DNA from 3 places in the Ruegeria sp. SATB045 genome. Region 1 is predicted to be linked to each of the others. Evidence: riboswitches for the same ligand, from Rfam matches in the RefSeq annotation. Region 1 holds a riboswitch; each other region holds the start of a gene.
The links. Region 1 has a riboswitch for cobalamin ahead of AC2FNR_RS09220 (CbtB domain-containing protein). Riboswitches for the same ligand answer to the same signal wherever they lie in the genome.

Region 1 (5,230 bases):
GGGCTTTCATCGGGGCCTCCTGTTACGGGGTTGAGACTGTGATGCCAGAAAGCGGGACAGGGCGCACTCACAATCTTGTGCGTTTTCCCGATTGCGCCTGTGGCCGGAAACCCCCAGAAACAGGCAAATGCCACCCGATGAGGTCCGAATTGGATCAGATGCGCCTGTTGATATGTTCGTCCTGTGCCGGTGCCCGCGATTGCGGGGCTGAGGTCAAAGCTGTCGAATTCGCCCTGACCCGCGCGGGGATTGAGGGAAGGGTTTCGGTCGATCAGCACGCCTGTTTCAGCGGATGCTCTGAACCCGTGGCCATCGCGCTGCAGGCCGATGGCGGGGCGTCATATGTGTTTTCAGGGGTCGATGTCGCTTCGGACGCCGATGATATCGTGGCGACCTGCCGGACCTATCTGGAAAGCCCCAAAGGCTGGATCGAAGACGCCCGGCCTTGCGGGCGGCTCCGGATGTGTTTGCGGGCGCGTATCCCGGCGCTTTAGTCGACCTGTAGTGTGACCGCCGCGCTGACGGGGATGTTGTCGACCATCAGCGGGCTGTGGCTGTTTGCGTTCAGAGAGACCGAGACTTCGACCTCGCCCTGCGGCAGATGGTCGATATGCATCCAGTTACCGTACAGCCGGGCCAGTTTCTCTCCATTTACGTAGACATGTGCATGCCCCTCGCCGTCGACATCGGTCTTTGAGGCATTTTGTGGTGAGAACCGAAAGTTCTGCGGCATGACATGCAGGTTCCAGCCCGCCATAGGATCGGGCGTAAGAGCGATCTCAAGCCCCGGAGCATCAGCGCCAGCAGGCAGGTTGATGGCAGTCGAATGATCGTGTGCGGCTGCCTCGGCGTGAGACGAACTGTGATGTGCGGGATCGCCATGGTCATGGCCGTCGAAAGTGACGCCATTTGCAGCCGCAACCACAAATCCTGCACCACTGCCAAAAACTATGCCGATTGCAAACAGGGCAAGTGAGCGTGCCATTTTATGTTCCTTGATGGTAGTAGAAACACGCCGAGCTGGTCTCGGCGTGTTCATAAGCGTGCTGGTCAGGCCGCAGCTTCGGCACGCTGGCTTTCATGTCGCCAGAAGTATCCGGCGAATGCCCCGACCAAAACCCAGGCTACCAGTCCGATGCCAAAGGCGCGTGCGGCAAACAGCGCGCCGATCTCGGTCGGAACGGGGCCGGTAAACACGTCCGGCTCGGGCGCGCCGATCAGATGTGGGGCCAACAGCAGGGCGGCTGCGATCACATAGCTGATCAGGGTGCCGCCAAAGGCAATCAGCCACATGGCAACACCTGCTGCGGCGACGGTCGCAAACCACCAGATCTGACGCGCAGCGACATCGGCTGCTGCCACGCCGGGCACTTCTGGCGCGAGCGAGAATCCGGGTGCGAGGTGCACGGCAATGAACCCCGCAAGCCCCCACAAAACGCCGGTGCGCCCGTCAATCTTGTGGCCGTTGCCCTCAGCCACGGACATCAGCGCAATCATCATCAGCGCATAACCGGTATAGGTAAGCATCGTGAAAATGACGCTTAGCGCATCGCGGAACAGGTCCGAGAACATTCCCGGCAGCTCGGGGTGAGCACTTACGACGTCACCGCCGAAATGGACCAATTCGCCTGATTCATACAGTTCCGCGTGCAGCAACACAGGTTGCACAAAGACCAACTGCAGCAAGGCGGCAATCAGCCCCGCTGCAGCACCAGCGAACAAGGCGCTGGTCAGGATACGGCTTAACATGGGTTTAGTGGCAGGGGAAGCCGGTCGCGTGGCGCACATCGTGGGCTGCGTCATGCAGGGCCGCGGCCTGAACGTGGCCGGTCAGCGTGATGACACCAAGGCCCAGAACCACAGCGAACATAACCGGCAGGATACCAACGCGTGAGGTCGAAGCGGTTGTTGCTTGAGTTGCCATTTTTAGTTCTCCTTTACCGTCGCACCCGACGGTTGGTGTTTTCATTCGTGCCTGGCAGGTCTCCTGGCTCGCGGGTCGATGCCTCTGTTCGCCTTCCCCCTGAAACTCAGGAGTGGCTGGTTGAACAGGGCTCACCGCTTACAGTCGCGGGGGCGGCTGTGGATTCGATCGCGCGCGGTCTCACCACATTCCCTCTTAGCTTGCCGGTATTGCCGACAGGACCAGACAGGTTCATTTAGCCGTTACATCTGCTGTCGCGCAATCGCCATTTGCGACGTTTTAGGTCAGATCACGCGCTTTTTGAGAAGATAAATATCCATGATCCACCCATGATCAGCGCGCGCAGTCGCTCGGGTGTCCAGAATCGACTGTGCAACATCGATCAGAGGGCCGTTGATCAGGATTTCTTCAGTCATGCCCACATAAGCCCCCCACCAGATGTCATAATCTGCCATCTGAAGATGTTGGAACGAGCACTCACCATCCAACATGACCGCCACGTTTGATGCACCGTCCGGCCACCCTTCGTCGCGAATCCGCCGCCCCGTGGTCACGATGTAGGGGGCACCCAGATCGTTGATCGGAATCGCGTGGGCCGCCGTCAACGCCTGTAGCGCTGTAATGCCAGGGATCACCCGCGTCGTCGGTTGAGGGTCCAACCGCGCCGCGATTCGCAGTGAGCTGTCGTATAGCGACGGATCGCCCCAGATCAGCAGCGCCACGTGCAGTGCGCCGGGATGGGCGGCAATCGCCTCGCGCCAGCGCAGCGCAATCGCGTCGTGCCATTCGTCCACCCCGCGCAGATACCCGTCTTCCGAGCGGCGCTTGGGGATGTCGAAATAGGCGATCTGCGGCGGCGTGTCGGTCACCTGCGCAATGACCTTTTCGCGCAGCCCGGCCAGATCGGCCTTATTCTCGCCCTTGCGGGGGATCAGGATCAGGTCCGCCGAGCGGATCGCCTGCGCGCCCTGAAAGGTCACGTGGTCAGGGTTCCCGGTGCCGATGCCGATCAAGGTCAGGTCAAACATCGTCAAACTCTGCCAGCGGGCCATAAAGGATCAGCGCCGGGGCGGTGCCTATCTCGTCCGCCAGTTTTTCGGACAGCGCGCCTACAGTACTGCGATGCAGCTTTTGTTCGGGGGTCGAGACGGATTCGGCCATTAGTGCTGGCGTCTCCAGCGGCAGACCGTGGGCGTTCAGCGTTTCGACCAGCAGAGGAAAAGTCCGCTTGCCCATGAAGACGACGGTGGTCGCATCCGGGTCGGCCAAAGCGGGCAGGTTCAGGTCCTCGGGCAATTTGCCGCTGACATCATGACCAGTGACAAACTGTACTCGCCGCGCGGTCAGCCTGCGGGTCAGCGGGATGCCCGCCGCCGCCGCTGCCGCCACGGCCGAGGGGATGCCGGGTATGATCTCGTAATCGATCCCAGCCGCGCGCAGGGCCACCAGTTCTTCTTCCAGACGCCCGAACATGCCGCCATCGCCGGATTTCAACCGCACGACCCGCTGCCCGGTCAGGGCGTAATCCACCAGCAACCGGCTGACATGGTCCTGCTTGGGCGAGGGGCGGCCCGCCCGTTTGCCCACGCCTACCAGATCGGCATCGTCGCGCGCATGGGTCAGGATCGGCCCGCTGCTGAGGTCATCAAACAGCACCGCATCCGCCTTCTGCATCCGGTCCACAGCCTTCAGCGTCAACAGCTCCGGGTCGCCGGGGCCTGAGCCAATGAACGAAACAAACCCACTCATGCTGAGGCCTCCGCGATCAGGTGAAAGAACGTGCCGGTCACGTTGCCACGCACCGATCCGGTCTGCGGCCCTTCGGCCCCTTCTGCGTCAAACACACGGGCCAAAGGCGCGTCAGGTTGCTCGATGATCGAGGAATAGTGGAACTCATGCCCCCGCAGGCCCGTGCCTACGGCAAAGCCGGGCATCGGGGCCAGCAGTTCGGCGCGGCGATAGCCCAGATTGAACTTGCGCTTTTCATAGGACGTCACCAGCCCCAACAACCCCGCCATCTGATGCGAAATACCCTCTTTATCGATCAGAGCCTGTCCCAGCGCCATGTACCCCCCGCACTCTCCATGAACGGGCTTGGTCCGCGCATGTTTCCGTAGCCCCTCCTGAAAGACTGATGCAGCGGCCAGAGTGCCTGCATGCAACTCGGGATATCCACCCGGCAACCAAACCAGATCGGCATCCGCCGCTGGGGCTTCATTGGCCAAGGGCGAGAACGGCAACACCTCGGCCCCAGCCGCGCGCCAGCCTTCCAACAAATGCGGATAGGTAAACGAAAACGCAGAATCACGGGCCAGCGCGATCCGTTGCGCCGGGGGCCGCGGCAGCGCGGCGGACGATGGCCCACTCGGGCCTGAGGACGCCGCCCGCTTGATCGCCTCAAGATCGACATGTTCGCGCAGAAACGCGGCATAGCCCACAATTGCGCTTTCCAGATCGGGATGTTCAACCGCCTGGATCAGGCCCAGATGCCGCTCGGGCAGGGCCAGGTCTCCACGACGGGGCAGCACGCCCAGAACCGGCAGGCCCGCGCGTTCCATTCCCAACCGCGTCAACCGCTCGTGCCGGGGGCTGGCGCAGCGGTTCAGAATCACGCCCGCAAAGGGCAGATCGGGGTTATACATCTTGAACCCCAAAGCCGTCGCCGCCGCCGATTGCGCCTGACCGCCCACATCCAGCACCAGCACCACCGGCCAGCCCATCCGTAACGCGGTTTCCGCACTGGACCCATGACCCAGTTCACCGGGCTTGGCGACGCCGTCGAACAACCCCATCGAACCCTCGGCGACCACAATATCCGCGCCCTCAGCCTGCGCTGAAATCGCGTCCAATAGAGGCTCACCCATGGCCCAGCTGTCCAGATTGAACGAGGCCCGCCCCGCCGCCGCCCGGTGAAAGGCTGGGTCGATATAATCCGGTCCGCTTTTGAAGGGTTGAACGGTCAGACCATCCTCGGCCAGCGCACGTAACAAGCCCAGCATGACCGTGGTCTTGCCCGTTCCCGAGGACGGCGCGGAAATCAAAAGGCCCGGAGGGTTAGTCATCGCGTCATTCATCCTCGGGGCTCCAACTGGACCACGGGCTGTCGGCGCTTTGCGGGCGATAGCGGCGGTCATAATCCTTGGCATACAGGCAGCTTTCGTCGAACCCTTCGCCTGCCAGCGCGGGGCCGACCATGATCAGGGCGGTGCGTGCGATGCTTTCATCCAACGCGTCTTTCAGGGTGTCCAAAGTGGCACGGATGATGCGCTCATCGGGCCAACTGGCGCGATAGACCACGGCCACCGG
Region 2 (5,230 bases), on a different contig from region 1:
GGATACGAATCGCGCCGGACATAATTTTGACGTGCTGCACGGGCTAACTTACGCACTAGATCTAGCATCTCCGGCGCGGTTCGACGCAGGTGGCGCAATACTTCATCCCAACAGCCATCGGGTTCGCGAATTGCGATTCAACGGCCGCCCTATCGACGCAGATCAGCGCTTTGTTGTCGCGTTGAACAACTATCGCGCCAACGGAGGCGGGAATTTCCCGTTTGCCGAAAACGCGACCCGAATTCCTCTGCCGGTCCTTCCGATTCAACCTATTGTACGGGATTACCTGTCGGGCGTCTTACCGATGGACCCTTTGGAAGAGGCACTCCAGCCTTTTCGGTTGTCACCCATACCCGGTGCCCATGCGCTTGTGAAAACCGGAGCGGCCGCTGACCAACACCTGGAAGAACTGGCACGCTACCGCGCCAAAGTCATCGGTCCGGATGCGAAAGGTTTTCTGAATATTCAGCTCTCCCTCTGACGGGTTGCCAAGCATGAACCAAATGCCTATATCCACCGTTGAGAGGTTGGCGCGGGCGAGCGCCTCGCCAACCTGGTCAGGTCCGGAAGGAAGCAGCCACAACGAGCCCCGCTTGGGTCGATGTCCAACCTCTCACTTCATCCCCGACAGTTTTGACCGGTTTAGGCACGCAGCACTTATGCGATCAAGCGCGGCCATAGGGACGCGTTACGACGCGCGAACGCGCCGATATGGCCAATGTCCTTAAGTCCGAATTCCTGCGGTGACAGTACATGACGCCGAGCGCTGGAGCCGTACAGATCTGCCAACCGCCAAACGGCTTCGGGCGGAACCATCTGGTCGTCCTCGAAAGTGAACAGATCGACCGGTTTGCCTTTCTCTGCCCAGGTTGCGGCAGGTAGCGTTTTTCCGATTTCTGGCAGATAATTTTGGGGTGCCGTGCACCACTTGCGCCACTGCCAGTAAACCGATGCAGGCAGGTCGGCCCCAAATCCCACTGCTTTGCCTGGCAGGTATCCAACAGTTTTTACCGCCAGCGGAACATGTCCATACCAGAACAAGGACGCCAGCGCGCGATAAGGCCAAGGGTGATCACTGATTGTCACCAGCCCCGAACACACACAGATCATGCGATCTATATGGTCGATATCAGGTTGTATTGGCCCCAACATCCCTCCGACCGAGTGCCCTATGCTCCAGTGTTCTGCGTGTGGGTAACGTTGGCGCATTTCCGCTCTGGCGGCAGGCATGTCGGTCAGCGCCCAATCCGCCATCTTTACCCGCGATTCCTGCAGTAGTCCGGTCAGTGAGTGGCCAAAGTCACGATAGTCGTAGGTCAGGCAAGCGATCCCCTGATCCGCTGCCAGCCAATGCGCGAAATGCTGATAGTAATCCCTCGGGACACCGGTCGCACCATGTACAACCACAGCGACTTTGGGATCGGTCACGGGCCGGTACAGGCGCGCCGACAGCATTGCCGAACCGGCAGAAAACCGAAAATCCTCAGTCAGGACGGGGGGTGTATCATCCAGCATAGCGTTGCTCACCTGATCTGAACTGTTCGGTTCACCCCTTATCCCCACTTTTTTGGCCGGGCTGAGTCAAGGGCGCATCAAGATGACCAAACGTCCACTTTGCGCGCGCGCCCGCTTGACTCAAAGCCCGCTCAACCGCTAGCGATGGCGTGATGGTTCTTGTCCCGTGTCGGGACAAGATGAAAAGGGAACACGGTGCGGTTCTGCCCGGTCATGCCGGAACGATCCAATGCCGCGACTGCCCCCGCAACTGTAAGCGGTGAGCAATGCCGAAATACCACTGGCCCGCAAGGCTGGGAAGGTCGGCAACGCTATGACCCGCAAGTCAGGAGACCTGCCATCAAAGCAAAACTGTAACTCGGGCGGGGTGTCCGGGCGGGATTGTCAGCGCGCTGTCACACCTGATCTACGCCCCGTTCCCCGCGCGGAGGGCGCATTATGATCTGGAAGACAAAAACGCACCAATTCAGTGCAACCCTATGTCAGAAAACCGGCAAGACCTGCCCGGCTCTGGCGCAGATGGCACGGGCTATTGTGCAGGCGATGGAATCCGCAGTGCCTGCCACGTCGGATGACTTCGCGTTGGACGGCAGCGGAGAGCTGGGCCATTGCCCACAGGGCTGCATCGCCCGATTCCGCGCCCAGAAAGATCAGATTCGCATCTTCTGCGGCACCAGCACGGACGCCTCGCTCGACGCGTTGGATGGTTATGCGGATATGCTGTTCGGCCCCGATGCTGCGGCCCGTCCGGCCGGCCAGTTACAAGTGCCGCCCTGTGCCATGCTTGAAGTGTCAGAGCTGGCCCCGGCGCAACCAGCACAGCCCCAGCAGCATCTGGCGTTGTAACTCAGTCCGGCGCGCAGGTTGCCCAACGCATCTGCCCGTCGGTTTCAACCGCACAGGGCCGCACGGCGCGCAGGCGGCGCAACGCCGCGTCGGACGCGATGCCCTGTTCGACCATAAGCCGCAGGGCGATCATGCCCGACCGCCCGCACCCGCCCCGGCAATGCACCAGCACCCGCCCTCCACGCGCCAGAATATGCGCGGCAGACTGGCTGATCCGGGGCCACGCGGCCTCGGTGTCCGGCGACGGCGCGCCAAAATCTTCAATCGGCAGGTGCGTCCAGGTTATGCCCTCGGCGTGCAGGTCATCTCCCAGTTTTCCCGCTCCGGTCTGCTCCATCTCGGAGCTTGTGGTCATCGAAATCACAAGATCGGGCCGCCAGCGGCGAATGATATCCAAATCCCGCGCATACTCCCCCGCGCGCCCCGGCAGCGGCGACAGCGCGAAATGACCGGCCCCGACCTCGACCACGTGAATTGCAAATGGCTCCATCCCCGGCCTCCTTTTCACATAGCTTCTATGCTGTGCAAACTGACCTGCAAACCGAATTTCCCCCAAGGCGGCGGTGGACGCGGGCGGCGGGGGTCTCTAGGCTGCGTCGGAACCCGAATCCGACAGAGCAGATATGACCGACACGCCCAGCCCCGCCTATCAGGTTCTTGCCCGTAAATACCGCCCTGAAACCTTTGCCGATCTGGTCGGGCAGGAGGCCATGGTACGCACGCTGAAAAACGCGTTCGAGGCGGATCGGATCGCGCAAGCCTTTATCATGACCGGCATTCGCGGCACCGGCAAAACCACCACGGCCCGGATCATCGCCAAAGGCATGAACTGCATCGGCCCCGATGGCGAGGGCAAACCGACGACCGAACCCTGCGGCCAGTGCGAACATTGTGTGGCGATCATGGAAGGTCGCCATGTGGACGTGATGGAGATGGACGCCGCCAGCCGGACCGGTGTGAACGATATTCGCGAGATCATCGACAGCGTCCGCTATCGCGCGGCCTCGGCCCGCTACAAGATTTACATCATCGACGAGGTCCACATGCTGTCGACCAGCGCCTTCAACGCGCTGCTCAAGACGCTTGAGGAACCGCCCGAGCATGTGAAGTTTATCTTTGCCACCACCGAGATTCGCAAAGTGCCGGTGACGGTCCTGTCCCGATGTCAGCGCTTTGACCTGCGACGGATCGAGCCCGAGGACATGATCGGCCTGCTGCGCAAGATCGCCGATGCCGAAGGCGCACAGATCGCCGAAGACGCGATGGCACTAATCACCCGCGCCGCCGAGGGTTCAGCCCGCGATGCGACCTCTCTTCTGGATCAGGCGATTTCACACGGCGCCGGGGAAACCAGCGCCGATCAGGTGCGTGCGATGCTGGGTCTGGCCGACCGGGGCCGAGTGCTGGACCTGATGGACATGATCCTGCGTGGCGATGCCGCCGGGGCGCTGACCGAACTTGGCGCACAATATGCCGAAGGCGCCGACCCGCTGGCCGTGCTGCGCGATCTGGCCGAGATCACTCATTGGGTGTCGGTGGTAAAGATCACGCCGGATGCCGCTGAAGACCCGACTGTGCCCCCAGATGAACGCGCGCGGGGTCAGGAAATGGCCGAGGCCCTGCCGATGCGGGTCCTGACCCGCATGTGGCAGATGTTGTTGAAAGCGCTCGAGGAAGTCTCAGCCGCGCCCAACGCCATGATGGCCGCCGAGATGGCCGTGATCCGCCTGACCCATGTGTCTGACCTGCCCAGCCCAGAAGAACTGATCAAACGGTTGCAAGACGCGCCTCCCCCACCGCCAAACGGCGGGCCCGGCGGCGGAATGACCGCATCATCACACGCCGCGCAGGCCCCGGTGGCCTCCACTTATGCGCCGCCCATACGCGGCGGGGCCGGAGCGCCCACGGCCGCACTGGCGCAGGATGTGCAAACGGCATTGGCCCGCTACCCGAGTTTTGAACATGTGGTCGAACTGATCCGTACCAACCGGGATGTGAAACTGCTGGTTGAGGTCGAAAACGGCGTCCGGTTGGTGTCTTACCAACCCGGTCGGATCGAGTTCACGCCAACAGATTCAGCCCCAACCGATCTGGCCGCCCGCATGGGTACCGCACTACAACGCTGGACCGGCAACCGCTGGGCGGTGACCATTGTGGCCAACGGTGAGGCGGCAACCATCGCCGAAATCCGAGATGCCGCCGATCTGGCGTTAAAGGCCGAGGCCGAACAGCACCCGCTGGTGCAGGCGGTGCTGGCTCAATTCCCCAAAGCCAAGATCAAACGCATCGAAACCCCCGAAGAACGCGCCGCCAAGGTCGAAACCGAAGCCCTGCCCGAGGTCGAAGACGAATGGGACCCGTTCGAGGAGGACTAACCCTCCCGCGCCCGCCACGGGCCATCGGCTGACGCCGATACCCCTGAGCGACCTTGGGCCCGGCAGAGCGCGGGCGTTGCCCGCGCTCTGCCGGGCCCAACGGGAGGAGAGGTCTAGCAAAAGACCACGACGACGGGCGGGAGGGCACTGCCCCCTTGTGCCGCACGGGCGCTGTCCGTATCTAGGCGACAAACCGATTAGCAGGAGAAAACGTAATGCTTAAAGGACTCGGCGGTCTGGGCGATATGGCCAAGATGATGAAATCCGCGCAGGATCTGCAGACCAAGATGACCGACATGCAGGAAGAACTCAACATTCTGATGGTTGTCGGCGAATCCGGTGCTGGACTGGTCAAAGCCACTGCCACCGCCAAGGGAGAACTCAAAGGTCTGGACATCGACCCCTCGATCTTCAACGGCGACGACAAAGAGGTCGTAGAAGACCTGATCCTCGCCGCTATCAAGGACGCGCAGACCAAAGCCGCCGAACGCGCG
Region 3 (5,230 bases), on a different contig from region 1:
ACCGAGCCGGTTTTGATTTAGATCATTTTTTGGGCACTCTTAAGGTTGATCTAGGATATATTTTAAATGAATGTCGGAATTTGACAGGTGACCACAGTTTGCAGCCCAAGAATGAGTGAACAGGCTCCGTGTGATCTACCGTTTCGCGTTTGCAGTTCTCAGCAACAAAATGAACACGAAAACGGACCCTAACGAGGTGGTCACTATGCCGACCGGCAGTTCTTGCGGGGCCAGCAGCAGCCTGCTGAGGATATCGGACCCGGTCAGCAGAACAGCGCCGACCACCGCGGCCGCAGGGATTAAGTGGGTGTGCAGTGGTCCGGCAATTCCGCGCGCGATATGCGGAACCATCAGCCCGACGAACCCGATCACCCCGGCAACTGAGACAAATACAGCCGTAGCCAAAGCGGCAACAAAGAACATCTTGAACCGCAGTGACTGGACCGGGACACCCAGTGTCGACGCCGTCATGTCACCGGTCAACAAGGCGTCCAGCCAACGGCTGCGATATAGTGAGTAGGCCAGAATCAGGACCAAACCCGCGCAGACGAGCGGAAAGGTTTCCCAACGCGCCAGACCCAATCCGCCCAGCATCCAGAAGATGACAGAATGCGCAGCACGGTTGTCACCTGCGAAAATCAGGTAATTAGTCAACGCCGAGAACAGAAACGACACGGCAAGCCCAGCCAGGATGAGCTTTTCCGGTGCACTGGTTCGCAGCCCGTGGACAAGAGCCAGCACAATGCCCGAGGCCACGAGACCCCCACAAAATGCTGCTATCGGCAAAGTCCAGAACCCCAGTATGTCACCAGTCACCGTAATGACGAACACCGCCCCCGCCGCCGCACCAGAGGAAAGACCGAACAGGAACGGGTCGGCCAGATCGTTTCGGGTAGTCGTTTGCAGCACAACTCCAACAACTCCGAGGCCAGCGCCGATCACGGCGGCAAAAAGCGCGCGGGGCAGGCGCAGGTCGAAGACGATACGGTGAAGGGGTGACATGTCTCCCTCGACCAAACCAGCGCCGAGCATAATAGCTGAGACCGTATCGGACAGAGGAATGGATGTGGTTCCGTATATTGTCGAAACCAGAAGAAGGGCGGCCAGAATGACCACCCCGATCAAAAGTGTCAGCCCCAGACGGCCCAAATCAGTTCAGGCCCGTGCGCATGGCTGCTGCCAATTTTGCGATGGCCTGAATGTTTGCCGGCCCAGGGGTCAATTCTTCGTACCGCAAACCGATCCAGCGCTCGTTTTTGACCGCGTCGGTTTGTGACATAACAGGGTGTTCTTGCAGAAACCTGAACGTATCCGCCGCTCCGTTTCCGGTTTGATAATCCAACAGCACTAAAAATTCAGGGTTCGCGGCTGCCACGGTTTCCCATGACGTGCGACCCCAGCTTGTGTCCATATCACGGGTAACATTGAGACCACCCGCCGCTGCTATCATTGCGTTGGGGATTGCGTATTTCCCAGCAGTGAACGGAGCGTCCGCCGGGCCATCCAACAGAAACACTCGAGGTTTCGGTAAGTCTGCGGTTTTTGCCTCGATTGCGGTCAGTTCATCCTTCCAACCAGATACAAGTGCTTCGGCCTTGTCTTCGACATGCATGACTTTGCCCAGCCGCAGAATGTCGTCAAACAAAAGGTCCATGCTGGCCTCGGGGCGGTCTTTATGCAGATGAACGCAGCTTTCAGTCAGGATCATGGTTTTGATCCCGAACGGGGCAAGTGTTTCTGGCGTTACATCACCACCGGGACGCATTCCATAGTACCAGCCGGCGAAGAACAGATCGGGTTCTACCGCGACAATATTTTCCACCGAGGGATATTTCGGTGCCAGTTCGGGGATATCTCCACGTAGCGTGTCGAATTCAGGACTGGTTTTGTACCAGCCGGTGATGCCCGTGAGGCCGACGATTTTGTCTTGCAGACCCAGCGCAAAGGCCATGTCGGTCATGTTCATGTCATGTACGACCAACCGTTCGGGTTGGGTTTCAAACACCAACGGTTCACCACAATTGTCTACGGTCACTTCATGCGCAGCAACACCGCCCGCCATGGCCATAACCAGAGCCACGGACAAGATATGTTTCATTTTGGAAATCTCCTGGAGGGTTGGGAAACAGTGGTTTTTCGTATGTCCAGCGCGGGGATCATCCGACCGTCGTGCTGAAAGAACAAGTAGTCGACGCCGAACGTGTCGCGCACATGTTGAGTCGTCAGGACCTCGGAAACAGGGCCAAACCCGGTCAGCCGGGTAGATTTCATCAACGCAACATGGGTGGCGAATTCGGGGATCATGACAATGTCATGGACAATCATTATGACGGTTATCCCCAGTCCAGCGACCAGCGACAACATCCGCCCTTTGGCGTCGGGATCCAAATGGTTCGTCGGCTCGTCCAAAAACAGAAGAGTAGGGTTCTGTGCCAGCGCACGCGCGATATGGGCGCGCTGACGTTCGCCACCCGACAACACTGCCATGCGCTTGTCGGCAAGCTCCAAAAGGCCGGTCAGGTCCAGAATTCGCGTCAAGTCGTTTGCGTGATCTTCAGAGGAGCGGTCCGAGCGAATTGGAATTTGCCCAAGTGCCACATAGTCACGCAGATGCAAGCGCCCATCGGGATATTCCTGCTGACTGACGACGGCAATTTTTCGGGCGCGCTCCGTCGCTGACAGTGTCTTCAAGCTCTGCTCTTGCACCAGAACGTCGCCTTCGGACAGAGCTTCAGCGCCACAAAGTAAGTTCAGCAGAGTGGTTTTGCCAGCGCCATTCGGACCGGCAATGGCCAGAACCGACCCCTCTTCAAGGTCGAACGAGATGTCTTGCAACAGAACGTCACCGTGAAAAGAATAGTAGGCTACACCACGCGCCTGCAGGAAGGGTCTGGTCATCATCGAGCTCCTCGAACAGCCAACGCCGGCATGCGCGCCAATGTCTTGGTTATCAGAGGCGCCGGCCTGTCTGTGGCCTTTGTCCAACCAGTTGCGCTGCCCAGGTATTGCGCGGCGAATTGGGCAAGAGCATTCAGCTCTTGCTCGGTGCCGATATCACCAAACAGGTATTGGGCTTTTCCTAGGGCCTGAAATCCGACAGTGACCGGGTGATCGCATCCAGCCATACAGTCTACTGTGCGCACTGCGAAACCCGCAGGCAATTCAGGGCACAAGGCATCCGCAATGTGCTGCGCTGCCTCCAAACCCTGACAGGTCGCGCAGATCAGAACAAAATGATCAGTGGGCTCGGCCATCAAGCGTCTGTTCCACGGCCGCTGGGGCCGTACTGAAACGCGGTCGCGCATAAAGGCGTACGAGGTACCATCAAGCCTCCTTCCAGGACGCCCCGCCCCGGGTTGGTTTCGGTTGCGATGGCAGGTCTCCTGACTTGCGGGTCGAGGCTTGGCCACCCTTCCCGACATTATTCATGTCAGTGGGATATTGGCTTCGCTCACCGCCTACAGTTGCGGGGGCAGTTACGGACTTGGCACTTAAACCTCACCGTATTCCCTTTTCACCGCTGGAGCATGCCCCAGGGAACCATCAAATGCGTCACTGCCCGAGATCAGATCGCCGGTCAACACAAATCACCGGAGGTTGCGCAGGAATGTAGTTTTGAAAATATGTTTCCCTTCAAGAAAATTGCAGGCGATAACGACGAAGCGAAAGGCGTTAAGGATAGGTTGGTGAAAGCATCAAACGATAGGTCCAAACCTCAGTTTTCTCAGGATCCCCACAAGGTCAGGGACCCCGGTGAAAAGAACCTCGAAACGGCGATCGGTCGTGAAATCCGCGCGTTGAGGTTGCAGCAGGGCGTGACAATTGCGGAATTGTCGGGGCTGACCGGGTTATCCATCAGTATGCTGTCAAAAATCGAAAACGGCTACACATCGCCTTCATTGACGACGCTACAATCGCTGGCCAATGCTCTGAGCACACCGATCACTGCATTTTTCCGCAGATATGAAGAAACCCGAAACGCAACCCACACCAAAGCGGGAAAGGGCGTTGAAACAGAGAGAGCCGGGACACGCGCAGGCCATCAATACAGCCTTTTGGGTCATATGGGGTCTAATGCCAGTGGTGTTGTGGTCGAACCCTATCTGATCACGCTGACGGAAGAGTCCGACACTTTCCCGACGTTCCAGCATGACGGGATTGAAATGCTCTACATGCTTGAAGGCGAAGTCGATTACAGACACGGCGATCAAATTTACCTGCTGGAGCCGGGTGATACGTTGTTCTTTGATGCGGACGCACCGCATGGACCCGAGGTGCTGCGCAAACTGCCAGCCCGCTACCTGTCGATCATCTCATATCCGCAGACGCGTTAGTCACGATTCGGCGATTGATAAACCGCTGCTGAGGTTTTGCGGGGTTGCTCTCCGTGATTTTTGAATGCGGGGGAAATAGATAGCCGAAAATATTCCCCTTATGAATATTAATTTCCCTTTGTTGATAACCTGAAGTTCAGGTGTTAGCGTCTGCCCAACTCAACACAGGAGAAGCTGACACATGTGTGGAATTGTCGGCCTTTTTTTGAAGGACAAAACGCTCGAGCCTCAATTGGGCGCGATGCTGACAGATATGCTGATCACAATGACAGATCGCGGCCCGGACAGCGCCGGGATCGCGATTTATGGACCTGTCGGAGATCAGGCGAAGCTCACCGTGCAATCCGACAATCCGGACGCGGATTTTCAGACTTTGGCCGAAGATTTGGCCGACGTCTTGACCAGCCCCGTCAGCTTGGGCCGCAATGACACTCATGCGGTTCTGAGCGTGGCCAACGACAAAGTCAGCGCTGCGCGGCAGGCCCTGAGGGAATTGCGCCCTGGCCTGCGGATCATGTCCGACGGCGATGCGATCGAGATCTATAAAGAGGTTGGATTGCCTCGGGAGGTGGCGGAGCGGTTCCAATTGACCTTGATGTCCGGCAGCCACGGGATCGGCCATACACGCATGGCCACTGAATCCGCCGTTACCACGGAAGGGGCGCATCCGTTCAACACCGGCGCAGATCAATGTCTGGTGCATAACGGGTCGCTGTCCAACCACAACGCCCTGCGCCGCAAACTGATGCGCGAGGGCGTGCGGATCGAATCCATGAACGATACCGAGGTCGGCGCGGCCTATCTGACATGGAAAATGCAAAACGGGGCCACTCTGGGTGAGGCGCTGGAAAGCAGCCTTGAGGATCTCGACGGGTTCTTTACCTTTGTGGTCGGCA

Region 2: linked by a shared signal. The riboswitch ahead of AC2FNR_RS13125 (hypothetical protein) and the one ahead of AC2FNR_RS09220 (CbtB domain-containing protein) in region 1 are both predicted to bind cobalamin.
Region 3: linked by a shared signal. The riboswitch ahead of AC2FNR_RS03110 (DUF1636 family protein) and the one ahead of AC2FNR_RS09220 (CbtB domain-containing protein) in region 1 are both predicted to bind cobalamin.

The regions. Positions count from the first base shown of each region.
Region 1 is NZ_JBXWSR010000020.1:340,730-345,959, forward strand. It holds gene AC2FNR_RS09200 (DUF302 domain-containing protein) at 1-10, opposite strand, end outside; gene AC2FNR_RS09205 (DUF1636 family protein) at 138-494, shown strand; gene AC2FNR_RS09210 (hypothetical protein) at 491-985, opposite strand; gene AC2FNR_RS09215 (CbtA family protein) at 1,051-1,749, opposite strand; gene AC2FNR_RS09220 (CbtB domain-containing protein) at 1,754-1,924, opposite strand; cobalamin riboswitch at 1,961-2,165, opposite strand; gene cobF (precorrin-6A synthase (deacetylating)) at 2,209-2,952, opposite strand; gene cobA (uroporphyrinogen-III C-methyltransferase) at 2,945-3,673, opposite strand; gene AC2FNR_RS09235 (cobyrinic acid a,c-diamide synthase CobB) at 3,670-4,998, opposite strand; gene cobM (precorrin-4 C(11)-methyltransferase) at 4,991-5,230, opposite strand, start outside.
Region 2 is NZ_JBXWSR010000024.1:48,289-53,518, forward strand. It holds gene AC2FNR_RS13110 (bifunctional 2',3'-cyclic-nucleotide 2'-phosphodiesterase/3'-nucleotidase) at 1-481, shown strand, start outside; RNA gene ffs (signal recognition particle sRNA small type) at 521-619, shown strand; gene AC2FNR_RS13120 (alpha/beta hydrolase family protein) at 658-1,515, opposite strand; cobalamin riboswitch at 1,652-1,871, shown strand; gene AC2FNR_RS13125 (hypothetical protein) at 1,954-2,361, shown strand; gene AC2FNR_RS13130 (protein-tyrosine phosphatase family protein) at 2,363-2,851, opposite strand; gene AC2FNR_RS13135 (DNA polymerase III subunit gamma/tau) at 2,985-4,736, shown strand; gene AC2FNR_RS13140 (YbaB/EbfC family nucleoid-associated protein) at 4,952-5,230, shown strand, end outside.
Region 3 is NZ_JBXWSR010000012.1:253,868-259,097, reverse strand. It holds gene AC2FNR_RS03125 (FecCD family ABC transporter permease) at 136-1,149, opposite strand; gene AC2FNR_RS03120 (ABC transporter substrate-binding protein) at 1,151-2,098, opposite strand; gene AC2FNR_RS03115 (ABC transporter ATP-binding protein) at 2,095-2,898, opposite strand; gene AC2FNR_RS03110 (DUF1636 family protein) at 2,898-3,254, opposite strand; cobalamin riboswitch at 3,357-3,560, opposite strand; gene AC2FNR_RS03105 (helix-turn-helix domain-containing protein) at 3,687-4,334, shown strand; gene AC2FNR_RS03100 (class II glutamine amidotransferase) at 4,516-5,230, shown strand, end outside.